3 regions of the Alkalihalobacterium alkalinitrilicum genome follow, and region 3 is predicted to be linked to each of the others. Evidence: predicted binding sites of a transcription regulator. Region 3 holds the regulator's gene; each other region holds the start of a gene.

What was found. The regulator LexA, encoded in region 3, represses DNA repair genes until DNA is damaged. The targets are predictions, from matches to a motif close to CGAACATATGTTCG.
Region 1: a site for LexA is predicted at 3,154-3,167, ahead of uvrB (excinuclease ABC subunit UvrB). Genes of this name have one in related genera too.
Region 2: a site for LexA is predicted at 3,973-3,986, ahead of BK574_RS15905 (malate synthase). Genes of this name have one in related genera too.

The regions. Positions count from the first base shown of each region.
Region 1 covers NZ_KV917368.1:4,256,348-4,262,214, reverse strand. Annotated here, with positions in the region: gene uvrA (excinuclease ABC subunit UvrA) at 1-984, opposite strand, end outside; gene uvrB (excinuclease ABC subunit UvrB) at 992-2,971, opposite strand; gene BK574_RS29305 (CBO0543 family protein) at 3,191-3,499, shown strand; gene BK574_RS20615 (sigma-70 family RNA polymerase sigma factor) at 3,695-4,198, shown strand; gene BK574_RS20610 (anti-sigma factor) at 4,182-5,345, shown strand; gene BK574_RS20605 (DUF2198 family protein) at 5,500-5,718, opposite strand.
Region 2 covers NZ_KV917368.1:3,296,730-3,302,596, reverse strand. Annotated here, with positions in the region: cyclic di-GMP riboswitch class I at 1-24, shown strand, start outside; gene BK574_RS15910 (bifunctional diguanylate cyclase/phosphodiesterase) at 94-2,679, shown strand; gene BK574_RS15905 (malate synthase) at 4,074-4,928, shown strand; gene BK574_RS15900 (tRNA dihydrouridine synthase) at 5,367-5,867, shown strand, end outside.
Region 3 covers NZ_KV917368.1:44,655-50,521, forward strand. Annotated here, with positions in the region: gene BK574_RS00195 (methionine gamma-lyase family protein) at 1-292, shown strand, start outside; gene BK574_RS00200 (MerR family transcriptional regulator) at 636-1,037, shown strand; gene glnA (type I glutamate--ammonia ligase) at 1,077-2,426, shown strand; partial or broken gene BK574_RS00210 (IS1182 family transposase) at 2,423-3,908, opposite strand; gene lexA (transcriptional repressor LexA) at 4,097-4,723, opposite strand; gene yneA (cell division suppressor protein YneA) at 4,878-5,171, shown strand; gene BK574_RS00225 (YneB family resolvase-like protein) at 5,179-5,829, shown strand.

The DNA.
Region 1 (5,867 bases), 4.2 Mb from region 3:
ATAATGATCACAAACCGACTTTAATAATTGCGGGTAATATTGAGAGCTTGTCGGTTCCCATGGAGCAATCGCATGGTCATTAAGCGATCGAGATCGGTCAGGAATGACAAGGTCTAAGTCGACTTCAAGCTTCGTTCCTAAACCGTCACATGATGGACAAGCCCCAAACGGACTATTAAAAGAAAACATGCGTGGCTCAAGCTCTGGAATCGAAAAACCACAATGGGGGCAAGCATGATGCTGACTGAAAAGCAACTCTTCTTCTCCCATTACATCAACGAGACAACGCCCATCACCTAAACCTAACGCGGTTTCAATCGAGTCAGTAAGTCGTGCTGCAATTCCTTCTTTCATCACAATCCGATCAATGACAACTTCAATACTATGTTTCTTATTTTTATCCAACTCAATTTCTTCTGCGACTTCACGCATTTCACCATCGACACGGACCCGAACAAAGCCTTGTTTTTTTATATCTTCCAATACTTTGACGTGCTCGCCTTTCCGTCCTGAAACGATCGGCGCTAATATTTGCATTTTCGTTCGATCTGGATACTCCATAATCCGGTCCACCATCTGCTGTACCGTCTGTGAACTGATTTCCACTCCATGCTTCGGACAAACAGGACGCCCAATCCGCGCAAAAAGAAGACGTAAATAATCGTAAATTTCCGTCACGGTTCCGACCGTTGAACGTGGATTTCGACTCGTCGTCTTTTGGTCGATTGAAATCGCTGGCGACAACCCTTCGATCGCGTCGACATCTGGTTTGTCCATTTGCCCAAGGAATTGGCGGGCATAGGCGGACAACGACTCGACATAACGACGTTGCCCTTCTGCGTAAATTGTATCAAAAGCAAGTGAAGATTTTCCCGAACCTGAAAGTCCCGTTAATACGACTAACTTATTCCGAGGAATCGTCACATCAATATTTTTTAAGTTATGCGAACGTGCGCCTTTAACGATAATATTATCGAGTGCCATATTACCTTCATCCTTCCGCTTTTAGCTCTAAAATTAAATCACGCAATTCTGCTGCACGTTCGAAGTTTAACTCTTTTGCTGCATCTTTCATATCCTTTTCCATTCGTTCGATCATCGCGTGGCGATCCTTTTTACTCATTTTCATCGTTGGTGCCGCTGCTGTATATGTTTCATCCGCCTCTGCAGCATAAGTTGCTTGTATCATATCTGGAATTTTCTTTTGAATCGTCGTCGGTGTAATTCCATGTTTTTCGTTATATTCTTCTTGAATTTGGCGACGACGGCTCGTTTCATCGACCGCAATTTTCATCGATTTCGTGATTTTATCGGCATACATAATAACATGACCGTTTGCATTACGGGCAGCACGACCGATCGTTTGAATCAAGGATCGTTCAGAACGCAAAAAGCCTTCTTTATCCGCATCTAAAATCGTCACTAGCGAAACTTCGGGTATATCAAGTCCTTCCCTCAACAAGTTAATCCCGATAAGAACATCGTACGTTCCAATTCGAAGCTGACGAACAATTTCCAACCGCTCTAACGTTTTGATTTCCGAATGCATGTATTGGACACGAATGCCGACTTCTTTTAAATAGTCCGTTAAATCTTCAGACATTTTTTTCGTTAAGGTGGTCACTAACACACGTTCTTTGCGGGCCGCCCGCTCATTGATTTCACCAATTAAATCATCAATCTGTCCTTCAATCGGACGAACTTCAATCGTAGGATCAAGCAAGCCCGTTGGACGAATAATTTGTTCTACGACTTTCGGTGTTTTTTCTAATTCGTATGGACCAGGTGTTGCCGACACATAGACAATCTGATTGGTCTTTCCTTCAAATTCTTCAAACTGAAGAGGGCGGTTGTCTAATGCAGACGGCAAACGGAAGCCATGATCGACAAGAACTTGTTTACGAGCCCTGTCCCCGTTATACATCCCGCGAATTTGCGGTAGCGTCACATGGGACTCATCAATGACGATTAAATAATCTTCGGGAAAGAAGTCCAACAGCGTATACGGTGTATCGCCTTCCTTCCGAAACGTTAGATGTCTCGAGTAATTTTCAATCCCTGAACAAAAGCCCATTTCCCTCATCATTTCAAGGTCATAGCGTGTTCTTTGTTCCAAACGCTGCGCTTCAAGCAGCTTGCCTTTTTCATTCAGTTCTTCCAACCGCTCTTCTAGTTCCGCTTCAATATTAACGATCGCTCGGTTTAACTTTTCTTCGCGAGTTACGAAGTGGGAAGCCGGGAAAATCGCCACATGATTTCGTTCGCCTTTAATTTCACCCGTTAAAGCATCAACTTCTGTAATTCGTTCGATCTCATCACCAAAAAACTCAATCCGAATACATTGTTCGTCACGAGATGCGGGGAAAATTTCCACAACATCTCCACGAACGCGGAACGTTCCGCGTGTAAAGTTAATATCGTTACGGTCATACTGAATGTCGACTAAATCTCGTAATAATTCATTTCGTTCTTTTTCCATACCCGTCCGCAGTGAAACGACGAGGTCTCGGTACTCTTCAGGAGAACCTAAACCATAGATACACGAAACACTGGCAATGATAATAACGTCCTGTCGTTCAAATAGCGAACTCGTCGCAGAGTGTCTGAGCTTATCAATTTCATCATTAATGCTTGCGTCTTTTTCAATAAATGTATCTGAACTAGGAACATAAGCCTCTGGCTGATAATAGTCATAGTAGCTCACAAAATACTCAACCGCGTTATTCGGAAAAAACTCTTTAAACTCGCTATATAGCTGACCTGCTAATGTTTTATTGTGTGCGATCACTAATGTCGGTTTATTAACTTCTTTGATTAAATTAGAAACCGTAAACGTTTTTCCTGTACCCGTTGCTCCTAATAACGTCTGATAGGTTTTCCCTTCATTTACACCTTTAACGAGCTGTTTAATCGCTTCAGGTTGATCCCCTTCAGGTTGATAGTGAGAGACTAACTGAAAACTCTGCTCCATGGCATGTCCTCCTTACATTTTAGAAAAATTTAACTTTCCCCAACTCCGAATAGGTGAAGCATAAGCATCTCTTATTCTCGAATTCCAAAACGTGACCCTTCTTATATATAAATTCTTTCATAGCGTTCTTTTTTCCAATGTTTTCATTATACCACACTAAGACCCTTTTTACACAAATTTAACGAACGTACATTCCCTAAAAAATTTGGAGTAACTAGAATATTAAAACGTTATATTAGTTTCATTTTTGATTACCTCATTTTCCCGATTACCTGTGTATATTATAATCAATTAACATTTCAATCAAAATTAGTCGGTATCTTTTTTAAAACTCTTTATTTCAGCGTCCCGATGACCATTATTGAGACATGGTTGGAAAAAAATACGCAGCTCGTACAGTACAAAAAGTCTTGGAAGTGGGTCCATTCCTTTTTATCTTTAACGGGGACATTCCTACTCGTTCGGTTTACTATGATGCTCATTCGCTGGAAAAGTTCAGAGAATGAAAAGAAACAACTGACTTCTTAACAGCGGCTTTAGCCTTATAGTAAAAGGAGCGTTAGAAAGAAAACGGTAATAATTTACAGAAAGTTTGCGCTTTGACTTTATCTGAGCGCTTTTTTTCTGTTTTCGAGGTCACTTCCACCTTTTTCTTAAAAATTTTTAAAAAATAACTGTAACTTTATTTCATGTCATTCGTTTTATTAATGAAAGGAGGAGCGCATGAAAGAAACGATCGATTCAATTTATGAAATGTATTTTCCACATATTTATCGTTTTCTCCTTTCGCTTTGTCACGATCATTACACAGCTGAAGACCTCGTCCAAGAGACGTTTTTCCGTGCCCACCTTTATATTGAAAACTATGAAGGTGAAAATATTAAATCTTGGTTATTTACCGTTGCTCATCATGCTTTTATTGATTATGAACGCAAGCGGAAACGAACAGTTATTAAAGAAGAAAACTTTTTCACTAAATTGTTTCATAGAGGAAAAGACTCCGAAGATCAAATGGTATTAAGTGAGGAAATTCAAGAGATTATCACTCTTTTAGAGCATTTACCAAAACAACAAAAATTGGCTGTATTGCTTCACGACTTCAACGAACTTCCCTACCAAGAAGCTGCTACGGTAATGAATGTAACATTAGCAAACTTTAAGGTATTGCTATTTCGTGGTCGACAAGCAATTCGCAAACAGAAAGGCGTGAATGAAGGTGACCGATGACTTTAGAAAGAAACTCGATGCCTATGAAAAAGGAGAACTACGAGACAAAGAACTCGAGCAATTTGAAGAAGAACTTGAAAAGCTTGAAACCTACCAACAGTATTTAGAAAAAAATGAAAAACCTCCTCAAGCATCGCCTCCAACAGTAGGTGATAAAAAGCAACGAAAAATTTTGCGACGAAGCAAATGGAAAGCCCGCTTCCAAACTGCCGTTACCGCATTACTGTTATTTTTAGCTGTGCTTATTGTTACATCGGTTTTAACGACACTCTACTATACTTGGGGAAATCCAGATCGCGGTGAAGTGCTTAGCAATGTGATTGATCATACGTTAACCATCACACAGCCTGACGGATATCTCGGTGGAACAAGTACAAACGCGAAAACGTTTTTTAGAATGGAAGCGACTCGCGATATCCGAAAAAGGGTTGGACATGAGACGATAACGGTTGGTGATATGAAAGTGAACTTTTTATTTTCGATGATGGCGTTTCCCGAGATTACCTATTACGGCAGACAAAGTCAATCCCAACCACACTTTATTCATCCAAACAACTCCGAAATGTACGATGATGTAAACTGGACTCAACTAGAACAGTTACCAGAAGGTACCGTAGCTTCTGCATATGTATCGTTTAATCAGCTATATGGAACGAGCGAAGTGTTTCAATTATTTGAAGAAAAGGATCTTGATTTATCATGGTTCCCTGTTGATACTGGTCTTGATGATCAAAGAGATTTTCACGGCGGTGTGATTTTCGAAACGATTGGTTTCCCGTCTTATCCGATCTGGCATGAAGACGATATGATCGTTACGTCGCGAACAGAGGAGAAAGGCTTATTTGGCAGTATCGTTTCAGAGGGTGCAGTTTCTCCTGAATATGAAGTTGGCGATGAAACAATGCTTCACGAGCAATTTTTAAAAACGCTAAAGTTCTTACAACCTCACGAATCGCAAGTAAACCAACTTGCACGCTATCGTTTCGACCTTGCGGAAAAAATTGAGTTTCTTGAAAATGAAGGCATTGCCCATTACGGAGTTGTCATTACGGGACCAACTAAAGAAATTCTTACTTTAAAGGAAGAATCGTGGATTAGAAACTTACAAGTCGATGAAGTGACGTTTTGGAATTGGAACGAGTATTAAGTCTTGCTTCATGTGAGAGTAAATGATTTATAGAGAGGGAAATACGTTAAGTTATTTTGAGGAATTTTTTTGATGTCAATATTAGTGTATCGATTTGAAAGTATCGTGCAGATACTTCGAAAAGCTGTAGAGAGACAATCTCCCTACAGCTATTTCAACCACTTCGTTTTCTCATTTGCATTGAAATTCTAAGTCCTGCCAAAAAAGAAATAATCGCTAATGTAATGGGAATTGATGACATATGATGAATTTGTACCGCGAAAATCATAATCATGAGCGTGACAATCATTGCACCTATAACACTATAAGCTATTCTAGTTCCTACAACCATTAATAAGACAGGTAATCCAATTGCTAAAAAAATATTTACCATATGCTTCCCCTTTCGATACCGTAATTTTTAGTGTAATTCTAATTATAGATACTACCCTCTCGTCTTAGACCAACGAAAAAGCTTATTCTAATTTTTTACTTGTCATACAGATCTCTCTCTATCACTTACTTGGTTACTAACTTACGAGA
Region 2 (5,867 bases), 3.3 Mb from region 3:
TTGTTAAGCCAGCCAGGTGCCGTTTTAGGGAAACATATCCTTATTAACGGGGTGTGTATTTTATTTATATTGAAATAAGAAAGGGATATGGATATGAGTAGAATTACAATAGATAAACAAACCTTAAAGGCACAAAACAAAGTTTTGAGAATGACTGCTACTGGAAGCTCTCTTACTGAAATATTGACAACTCTAGCACTAGAAATAGAAACACTAATCCCAAAAACTTATTGTTCCATTTTATTGTTGAATGATGAAAAGCAAACATTGGAAAACGGGATAGGACCGAGCCTCGATGAATCATATAATGAGATTTTAAATGGAACCCAAATTGGTCCAAGTGTAGGTTCTTGTGGAACAGCGGCTTATAGGAGGGAAAGGGTAATTGTAAAAGATATTGAAAAATACATATTATGGAAAGAATATAAATCATTAGCCTTATCTTATGGACTAAAAGCATATTGGTCGCAACCTATTTTATCCTCGGACGGAACAGTGTTAGGCACATTTGGTTTATATTATGGTGAACCTAAAGTACCAAATATTCGAGAATTGGGAATTCTTGAGGACTTTACTCATTTAGCATCTGTTGCCATTGAACACAAAAAAACAAATGAGAAACTCCAACAAAGTGAACAACAGTATCGTCTTTTAGCAGAAAACGTATCTGACTTCGTTGGTTTATTAAATCAACAAGGGGTTTATGAATATGTATCTCCATCACATGAAAAATACTTAGGATACTCCTCTTTTGAACTTGTGGGAAAGAACTGGCTTGATTTCGTGCACCCTGATGACGTTAATAATGCCATATGGGTATTTGAGAAACAAGTAAAAATCGGGGCTCCACAAAAATTAATCTTCCGTTACAAACATAAAAACGGGCAGTGGATATACCTTGAGGGTAAAGGAACACCGATTCAAGAGGAAGATGGACTAGGAAGCAGATTGGTTTATATGGCAAGAGATATAACAGAGCAAAAACGTGCAGAGGAACAACTTAAAATAGTGGTTCATGATTTAGAACAAACACAACAAAAATTTGATTCGTTATATAATAATTCACTTGATGCCATATTTGAAATAGACAGTGAGGGTAAATATTACCGTGTAAATAGCGTTGCAGAAAAAATAACTGGTTATCAAAAAGAGGAACTAGTAAAGTTAGGGATCAATGATTTGATTATTGAATTAGAAAAAGTAAACAATATTTTTACAAGGATAAAAAATGGTGAATCACTTAGAGTGGAACTTACTCTTAGACATAAAAAAGGACACTATGTGAATATAGATGTTAATGGGGTACCAGTATTTAGGGATGATGGAACTGTTAATGTAATCGCATTTGTCCAAGATATTACAGGGAGAAAACGTGCTGAAGAGGAACTAAGAGAATTAGCGTATAAGGACTCTCTAACAGGCCTTCCAACTCGTGAACTTTTTAGTATCGAGTTAGATAAAGCGATTAAAAGTGCAAAAGAATATAAATATTCACTAGGTATATTATTTATAGATTTCGATAATTTTAAAAATGTTAACGATACTTTAGGACATCATTTCGGTGACCAAGTTCTAAAAAAACTCGTTAAGATCATGGAAAGTCAATTAGGGAAAGATAATCTAATATCTCGACAAGGTGGAGATGAGTTTCTAATTTTGGTTGAAAACACTGACAAAGAGAAAACAGGTATAATTTGTGAAAGACTCATCAAAAGATTAACAAGTCCTATAGAGTTGCACGGGCACGAGGTTTTTATCACACCAAGCATAGGTGTTTGTATGTTCCCTGAGTACGAATTTGATGCAGAAATTCTAATAAAAAATGCCGATTTGGCTATGTACATGGCAAAAGATATCGGTAAGAATAATTATCAATTTTTCTCGGATAACTTAAATGACCAGGTCTTACGAAAGAGTCGAGTCACAAATGCTTTACGGAAAGCACTTGGCAACGGGGAGTTTACTTTACATTATCAACCACAATTTGAATTAAGTACAAATAGAGTAAAGGGAATAGAGGCCTTATTACGTTGGAATCCAGAGTTTGGATTTGTTTCACCGGCAGAATTCATCCCAATAGCAGAAGAAACGGGTCTAATAGTTGAAATTGGAGAATGGGTATTAAGAGAAGCATGTAAGCATGGTAAAGAATGGAATGATAAAGGTGTATTAAAAACACCTGTTTCTGTTAATGTATCTGCACGTCAATTTAAGGAACGCTCATTTATAGAAACAGTAAAAAATGTGTTAAAAGAAACGGGTCTTCCACCGAGTAACTTGGAGATTGAAATTACCGAAAGGGTTATGATTGATGTAAACGAGGCAGTAAACATTGTGAATCAGTTAAGGATGTTAGGGGTGCGAGTTGCGATTGATGACTTTGGAGTCGGTTATTCTTCATTAAATATGCTTCAGAGTATAGTTATTGATAGTTTAAAGATTGATCGGGCTTTTTTACATGATGTAATGAAGAATAAAAGGTCAGCAGGGTTATTAGAAGCCATTATACGGATGGGGGCGGATCTAGGTTCTAATGTTGTCGTAGAAGGGATTGAAACCAAAGACCAAGTAGATTTTTTACTATCTAAAGGAGTTATTGGTCAAGGGTATTACTACAGTCGACCTTTACCGGCTGATGATCTCGAGCAATATTTAGAGTCGCTTAAATTAAAATCATAAAGGTCACTTGTTGCTTTCTAAAATGCAATGTAAAGTAGCATTTTTACAAAAAATGAGAATCTGTATAGTTTTTTTGAAAACTTTGAATGAAATTGGTGAAGAGAGTATTTTGTTAAAGGGATACTCTTTTTTATTTGGAAAGTTATTGTTTTTACATATTGAAAGGAGATGAAGTTTTAAATCTTTGCTAATTGATCCTAGAGTAACGTTGAAAATTTTGTTGCTTGCTTTCTCATTTTTGCAACATTGGGATAACGTTTATTGGCTGTATCAAACCCTGGGAAATTGTTGGTACATTCCGCTTCTTTAGATTAAAGAAGATTCAGTTTAGCCTATCCAGTGATTTTGAAGATGATGAGTAAGGTAAGGTATTACTATTCGAAAACCTTAAATGCGTATATTTATGTTACATCACTAGTTTTGTATAAATACTAATGAATTTTCAGTTTTATACTTCTTCCTGGTTAGAGCCAAAAAGGTAAATACTCAATAATTAGGTTAACATTATATTAAGAACGGGTAACTAATGTTGAAGAAGAAAGACGAAAAAACTATAAATCCTTTACTGAGAAGTACATCGATACTATTCAGAAGAGATAATTTAAGGATACAAATATAGAATGGCTTTTTTACATTCAACAAACATTCGTTCATAAAAGCACTTTTTTATTGGCATATTAGGGGGGTACCTTTACGCAAAATCAATATAAACGCGTTTCAGTATCATCACTCTATCAAAACACATGTTGAGTGTGTAGCTCAACTTATTTTAAAAGTGTAAACTTCAATAAACATTTACTATTGAAAAAATACATCGTCTTGCCTGACCCTGAGTGTGTAGCAAAGATTGTGTTTGTGAGAGAAGCTTCATCAAGAAAGGATGGAGTTTTCTCTATGAAATCAGTTTGTGGAACATTAATGTGAAACAAGAAAAACCGGGTCGTGCCATGCACCACTAGATAAGTCTCCAACGTAATGAGGGTTAGTTTAATCGTGGAATCATTCCACTTTTCACCGGTAATCAAGTGGTTATTTGATAGGAGCTTTCCAGAGGTTTCGCGACTTTTTGGAGCCTTTATTTCATAACTATTTCAAAGAAGTGCAGAGAATAAAACCACATTTTACCTCACGATAAAATGTGTTGTCAATAAGAAATTTGTAATATTTTCAAAAAAGTGTTATAATAGTCTTACAATTGTTTTTTTAATCGTATTCCGAATTCCACTGTATTTTTTTGCAGATAGAATTATGGATACGTTTTTTTAATATCTTTTTTTAAGCCGAAGAGAAACTCAAACAATTGTGTGAGCTTTAAAGGTAAGTTAGTTGAATGAAATTATCAATTTACTATCTAATAGTAACCGAGTTTTAATTCTACAAGGAGGACTAGAATAATGAATCTAATCAATAAGAAAGTTACACACAAGCGTTTTGGCATAGGTAGTATAGTTAAACATAATGATTCTAGTATTGAAATACATTTCGCATCGGAAAATAAAAAGTTTGTTTTCCCTGATGTATTTGGAAAGCACCTAAAACTACATGATAAAAGTGTTGCTAATTCACTTGAAAAGATTATACAAAAAAAGGAAATGGAACGAAAGGAGGAAGAATGGAAGAAGGAAGAGGAAAAAAAACTACAACGAAAAAACCAGGAACTTCGCTTGGAACATGAAAAACTTATGAAAAATCATAAACTACATCCCGAATCACAAATGGTTTTTTGGTGTGACACAGAAGAACAGAATAGTTCTTTTTCAGAGTGGAAGGTTTTTTCAGGCGTAATAAAAAGTGGTAATAACAAGGGGAAGCCAAACAAACCCATCCGCTTGCACCAAAATAGCGCTGTCCTGTTAACAGCAATAGATTCTAGCATGCCTGAAAAAGACAGACGTATCTTAGGTGTCTATATGGTGAATGAAGATTTTATCGGTAAGATTTGTGAAGATGGATATATTCCTGCTCATTCAAAATACAGACTCCAACTTACAGAACAGGAATCGGATCAGATGCTTTTCTGGGAATATTATGTAAATGAAAAATTCCCCCACAAAATGACATGGAATACAGGTAAATACCGTTATTTTGAAAATTCATGGATAGCTCAAATTTTGCTTGATATAGTTTCGTTGAAAAGTGACCCAAAGGAACGAGAGTTGGCACAACAATTTTTTGAACATTTTTGTAAAATGAATCAGATAACAGATCAAGAGTTACCAAAGCCTAATGGTGCATTAATGCGTATTTAGATGTGGAGTGTTTAGCTCAACTTATTTTAAAAGTGTAAACTCCAATAAACATTTACTATTGAAAAAATACATTGTCTTGCCTGACCCTCAGTGTATAGCAAAGATTGTGTTGTGAGAGAAGCTCCATCAAAAAAGGATGGAGTTTTTTCTATGAAATCATTTTGTGGAACATTAATGTGAAACAAGAAAAACCGGGTCGTGCCAGGCACCACTAGATAATACCATCTGCTTTTTTTATTTTTAAAAAAACCATTCAGGACCGATTTTCGTTAAAATAAACATTGCCGATTTTCACAAATTATAAATGTCCCAATGTACTTGTGTTTGATAATAAATAATTAAGCATTATATAAGTGTAAAAGAAGTGGCACATTTGGCTTTATATTTTTTGACCGAGAATTTGAAGTTGTATCCATAGTGAGAGGATTTGAGTTTGAAATGATAGATAATTTTTGGCGTGATTTACCACGACCATTTTTTGTACTTGCACCAATGGAGGATGTGACAGATGTTGTTTTTCGTCACGTGGTAAGTAAAGCTGGTCGACCAGATGTATTTTTCACAGAGTTTACAAACTCAGATAGCTATTGTCATCCAGAGGGCATGAAAAGTGTGCGTGGTCGTTTGATTTTTACAGAAGATGAACAGCCAATGGTGGCACATATTTGGGGGGATAATCCCGAATATTTCCGCCAAATGAGTATTGGCATGGCAGAGCTAGGATTTAAAGGCATCGATATTAATATGGGCTGCCCTGTACCGAATGTGGTATCGAGAGGGAAAGGTAGTGGCCTTATTCTGCGCCCAGACGTTGCGGCAGAACTTATTCAAGCAGCTAAAGCGGGCGGGCTGCCTGTCAGCGTGAAAACACGACTTGGCTATAAGGATGTAAATGAGTGGGAGGAGTGGCTAACGCATATTTTAAAACGGGATATTGCG
Region 3 (5,867 bases):
ACAATTTGATGATCGGGATAAAATGATAGCCTTTTGTCAGGCGATTCAGCAAGCATCGCCGATTAATTCGCATGTTGTACCTCAACCTAGTCCAATGCCAGGATATGAAGATGATGTAATTATGGCAGCGGGAACGTTTATACAAGGAGCTAGTATTGAACTCACGGCGGATGGCCCACTTCGTCCACCATATGTTGCTTATGTTCAAGGGGGGTTAACATATTCACACGTGAAGATCGCAGTAATAAGAGCAGTAAATCATTTACTAGAAACCAAACAGTTATCTATTTAATTATGTACAATGTTACCCCAAAAGAAAGCGGAAATGTGTTAATAAAATTATCTAAGTAAATGAAATAGAAAAGCACAAGGGCTATATATAAATCCTTGTGTTTTTTTATGTTAAAAGTGGAAAGTCTAACGTAACGAGGCTTTTAATTTAATGAATAATAATGAACAAATTGCTAGAGAACATAGAGTTGCGACGAAAGTAGGAAAACGTAATTTTGTTTTTAGAATTGTCCGAAATATGTCGTAATTTGAAAAAAACCCATGTCAACTTACCTAACACAGGTTGACACTGAAGCTGTCATCTAGTATTCTTATATTAAGTTATAACAAAGGAGGGTTCGGTTATGAACGATCAAATTCGCCGTAATATGCCGTTGTTTTCAATTGGAATTGTGAAGCAGTTGACAGAGTTATCAGCAAGGCAAATTCGTTATTATGAAGAACATCAACTTATTCACCCAATTCGAACAAACGGGAATCAGCGGATATTTTCATTTAATGACGTAGACAGATTACTAGAAATAAAATCACTCATTGAACAAGGGATTAACATTTCTGGAATCAAGAAAATTTTGGAATTAAATGAAAAGGCAAATGAAATAACCGCAATTACTCCAATAGGTAAGCAAGAAGCTGAAATTTCAGACAAAGAACTACGTAAACATTTAAAAAATGAACTGATAATGGCTGGGCGAAACGGGAAGGCTTCTATTATACAAGGTCAGCTTTCGCGCTTCTTCCACTAAAATCAATTCTTTTGATATTTCGAAAGGGGAATACATATAATGTCTAAATTTACTAAAGAAGATATTCTAAGAATTTCTAAAGAAGAGAATGTTCGTTTTATCCGTCTTCAATTTTCAGATTTAATGGGAATTATTAAAAACGTTGAAATACCTGTTAATCAACTTCCAAAAGCATTAAGTAATCAAATGATGTTTGACGGATCTTCAATTGAAGGGTTTGTACGTATTGAGGAATCGGATATGTACCTCTATCCTGATCTTGATACATGGGTTATTTTCCCTTGGACTTCAGAGAAAGGTAAAGTAGCTCGTTTAATTTGTGATGTTTACCAACCAGGTAAGCCTGGTGAAGACCCAACGCCATTTGCTGGAGATCCTCGTGGAATTTTAAAACGTGTGTTAAAAGAAGCTGAAAAGTTAGGATTTAAATCATTCAACATTGGTCCAGAACCAGAATTTTTCTTGTTCAAAAATGATGAAAAAGGTGAGCCTACTTTAGAATTAAATGATAAAGGTGGTTATTTTGACCTTGCACCAACAGACTTAGGTGAAAACTGTCGTCGTGATATCGTTCTAGAATTAGAGGAAATGGGCTTTGAGATTGAAGCATCTCACCATGAAGTAGCACCAGGACAACATGAAATTGATTTTAAATATGCAGATGCAATTAAAGCGTGCGATGAAATTCAAACGTTTAAATTAGTTGTAAAAACAATTGCTCGTAAACACGGCTTACACGCAACTTTCATGCCTAAACCATTATTTGGTGTTAACGGTTCAGGGATGCATTGTAATATGTCTTTATTCACAGCAGAAGGAAATGCATTTTATGATGAATCTACAGATTCTCAATTAAGTGAAACTGCAATGCAATTCTTAGCTGGTATTTTAGAGCATGCAGAAGGATTTACAGCAATTACAAATCCACTTGTAAACTCATATAAGCGTTTAGTACCTGGTTATGAAGCACCAGTATACGTAGCGTGGTCTATGCGTAACCGTAGTCCGTTAATCCGTATCCCTAACTCACGCGGTTTAAGTACTCGTGTAGAAGTTCGTTCTCCAGACCCTGCGGCTAATCCATATTTAGCAATGGCTGTAATGCTTGCTGCAGGACTTGACGGTATTAAACGTAAATTAACTCCACCAAAAGCTACTGATCGTAACATTTACATCATGAGCAAAGAAGAGCGTGAAGAAGAAGGAATTAAAGATTTACCAGCAACATTAAAACAAGCGATGGATAAGCTTGTAAAAGACGAAGTATTAGTTAAAGCACTTGGTGAGCATGCTGTAGAACACTTTGTTGAAGCAAAAGAAATTGAGTGGGATATGTTCAGATCGCAAGTTCACCCTTGGGAGCGTGAGCAATACCTTTCACTATATTAATTCCAAAAAAGAGGCTGGGACATAACTAGCCAAAAATAATAAAAAAGGGTTCCAACCATAAAAATAAAATGATTGGAACCCTTTTTCTGTTGATTTATTCTATTATCCAATGCTTGATCGGCGTCCATGGCGGTGTACTTTCGTATGTTCTCCGCCATGAATGCAAACCCTAATTCATTTTTGACATTTTCGTTGCCCCTCACGGACTTTCGAGTGAAACGCAAATTAGCCTTCAGATATCCAAAAACTGGTTCTACGTCCACCTTACGTTGGTCATAGATCTCACCCGTTTTCTATTCTGTAAGCAGCTGTTGAATCATCTTCCTTATGATAATCCCAATTGGCTGTCTGAAATTCGTCTTGTTTAAAACGCTTTTTCTTCTCTTTACGATATGTATTGTACGTGATAAGAGGTGTGCGCTTTCGATTATCAAGCACATCCTCATAATTTTCCTCACTTCCATAACCAGCGTCTGCGACAATATAGTCTGGGAGTTCAAAGAAATGGTGCTCAATTTTATCAAGGAATGGGCGCAACGTACGTGTAACAGTTGGATTTGAAAAGATCTCGTAAGCGAGCGTATATTGACCTTCTGTCGCAATTTGTACATTATAACCAGCTTTCAGTTGTCCATTTTTCATATAATCATCTTTCATACGCATAAACGTGGCATCGTGGTCTGTCTTTGAATAACTATTCCGTCCTTTAAAGATTTCCATGTCTTTTTGGTACTTCTGTTTGCGCATGAAAAGATCCAGAAATTGTTTATGGGCTTTCTTTGGTTCTTTACGCTTTGAACGAAGATCTTTCCTTTCGCTTGCCTCTTCACTTGCTTCAATTTGTTTAGTGTATTCTTCGACGGTCTCTTCTAACTTCGCTGTGATAAGAGAGAGCTCCTCCACTGAAAGGTCCTCAGTGCTTTCTCGCTCGATCTCAGGAATGATTTCTTTTTCCACCAACTCATCATACAGTTGTTTTGATTTTTCGATCAGGCTGGCACTGTATTTTTCAATCAATTTTCGCCAAACGAATGAAAATTTATTGGCATTGGCTTCAATCTTAGTCCCGTCAATAAAAATGGCTTCATTGTCAATCACCTTCTCTTCGACAAGTTGACATCGAAATTGAACAAAGCACTCACGGAGGAGTTCTTGAACTTCCGGATGAACACGGAACCGATTAATTGTTCGGTAACTTGGCTCATAACCTTGAGCCAGCCACATCATGCGTATACTGTCTTTAAGTAGGCATTCAATCTTCCTTCCAGAAAAAACAGATTGTGTGTATGCACATAAAATGACTTTCATCATCATGCGCGGATGATAAGCAGGACACCCGGTCTTTCTCAAGAAGCCGGCAAAGGCTTCTTCTGGAATCTGCTCTACCAGATGATGAACCGCGAATGCAATATCATTTTCTTGAAGTTTCATTTCTAAATTTAAAGGCAAAATTACTTGATTCATGTTATAGTGTTTATACATAAGGGCACACCTCCGATGGTTATTGTGTAGGAACTTTAATTTTATCAGTGGTTGTCCTTTTTTTGTTTTGTAAAATGAAAAAACTTAAATACATACGAAAGAGGCCCCGAGAACAAAAAATGTTCTCGGGGCCTCTTTTAATTCCATTTACTGAGTTTTGTCCCAGCCTCTTTTTTTGAATTGTAAAATTAATGAATGGTTCGGAAAACTCCAATCACTTTTCCGAGAATTGTACAACTCTTAAGTATAATCGGTTCCATTGTTGAATTTTCAGGCTGAAGTCGGATATAATCTTTCTCTCTGAAAAATCGCTTTACTGTAGCTTCATCTTCTTCAGTCATAGCAACGATAATGTCTCCATTGTTGGCTGTTTGTTGTTGACGAACAATTACCATATCTCCATCAAATATTCCAGCCTCTATCATACTATCTCCATCTATGATAAGAACATAGACAGAATCATTTGAGACTAACCGTTCAGGTAATGGGATATACTCTTCGACGTTCTCGATCGCAGTAATAGGTTGTCCAGCAGTAACTTTACCAATGACTGGGACAAATGCTGTTCTAGTGTCAATACCTTGTTCCGCTCCTATTTGTTCTTGGTCAATAACCTCTATAGCTCTCGGTTTTGTAGGGTCGCGCCGAATAAGTCCCTTTTTCTCAAGGCGAGAAAGATGACCATGTACAGTAGAGCTAGAGGCTAGTCCCACTGCTTCGCCAATTTCCCGAACAGAAGGTGGATAACCTTTTTTTCGTACTTCAGTTTTAATATAATCTAAGATTTCTTGTTGTCTTTTTGATAATTTTGTCATCAATGACACCTCATTTATCCAATTAATCTTAAATAAAGTATAGCATGTCAAAAAAAGGGATGCAAACATAAGTTCTAATTTATTCATTGACACGAATGGGTGTTCTCTTTTACAATAATAGACAAGAACATACATTCCTATGAGGTGGTATTTGATGAAATTCGTAAATTTAACTCGACAAGAATTAACACTAGTATTATTATTTGTACTTTCTATAGCATTTTTTGCTTTTATGTCTGTCGTGGGTGCTGAGAAACAAGGAATAACTGAAACTATTGAGGTTGTTGTTAATGAAGGAGATACTTTATGGGGCTTTGCAACAAATTATGAGCACCCATTCTCCATAGAGGAATTTATTCATTGGGTAATACAAACGAATGAGATGGAAAAAAGTAGTTTAATAGCTGGGCAAACGTTAACCATCCCAGTAGATACGAACAGTAGGTGAAAAAATGATTAAAGCAGTAGTTTACTGTAGAGTGAGTACAAACAATGAGGAACAAACCTCCTCGCTACATCGACAAGCGGAGGAATTATTAGATTTAGCTAACCGATTAGATTTTGAAGTTGTTAAAGTGATAAAGGAACGTCAAAGTGGATATGAAAATGATAGAGAAGGAATTATAGAAGTATTGGAGTTACTTAGAGGTGGTGTAGATGTACTACTTATCCAAGATGATACTCGACTTGGTAGAGGCAATACGAAAACTGCTTTATTATATCAAGTTAGAAAGATGAATAAAAAAATATATACGCTTTGCAATTTAGGAAACCAACTAGAGCCATCAGAGATGGATACGATCCTAATGGATATTGTTAGTATCATTGAAGAATACCAGCGAAAATTACATAATATGAAAATTAAAAGAGGCATGAAAAAAGCAATAAAGAATGGGTATGATCCTGAAAAAAACTTGTTAAGACATCAGGTGGGTGGGAGAAAGAGGAAAGATATTCCAATCGATGAAATTCTTAAGTTGAGAAAAAAAGGGCTTACATTCTCAGAGATTAGTAGTTTTTTAAATGGACTTGGGTACAATACATCTAAAGCAACCGTCAATCGCAGGTACCTAGAATACATGGATAAAGAGAACAATGTTGAATGATATAAATTGTTCGTGTACATTTATAGAAGAATGGATGT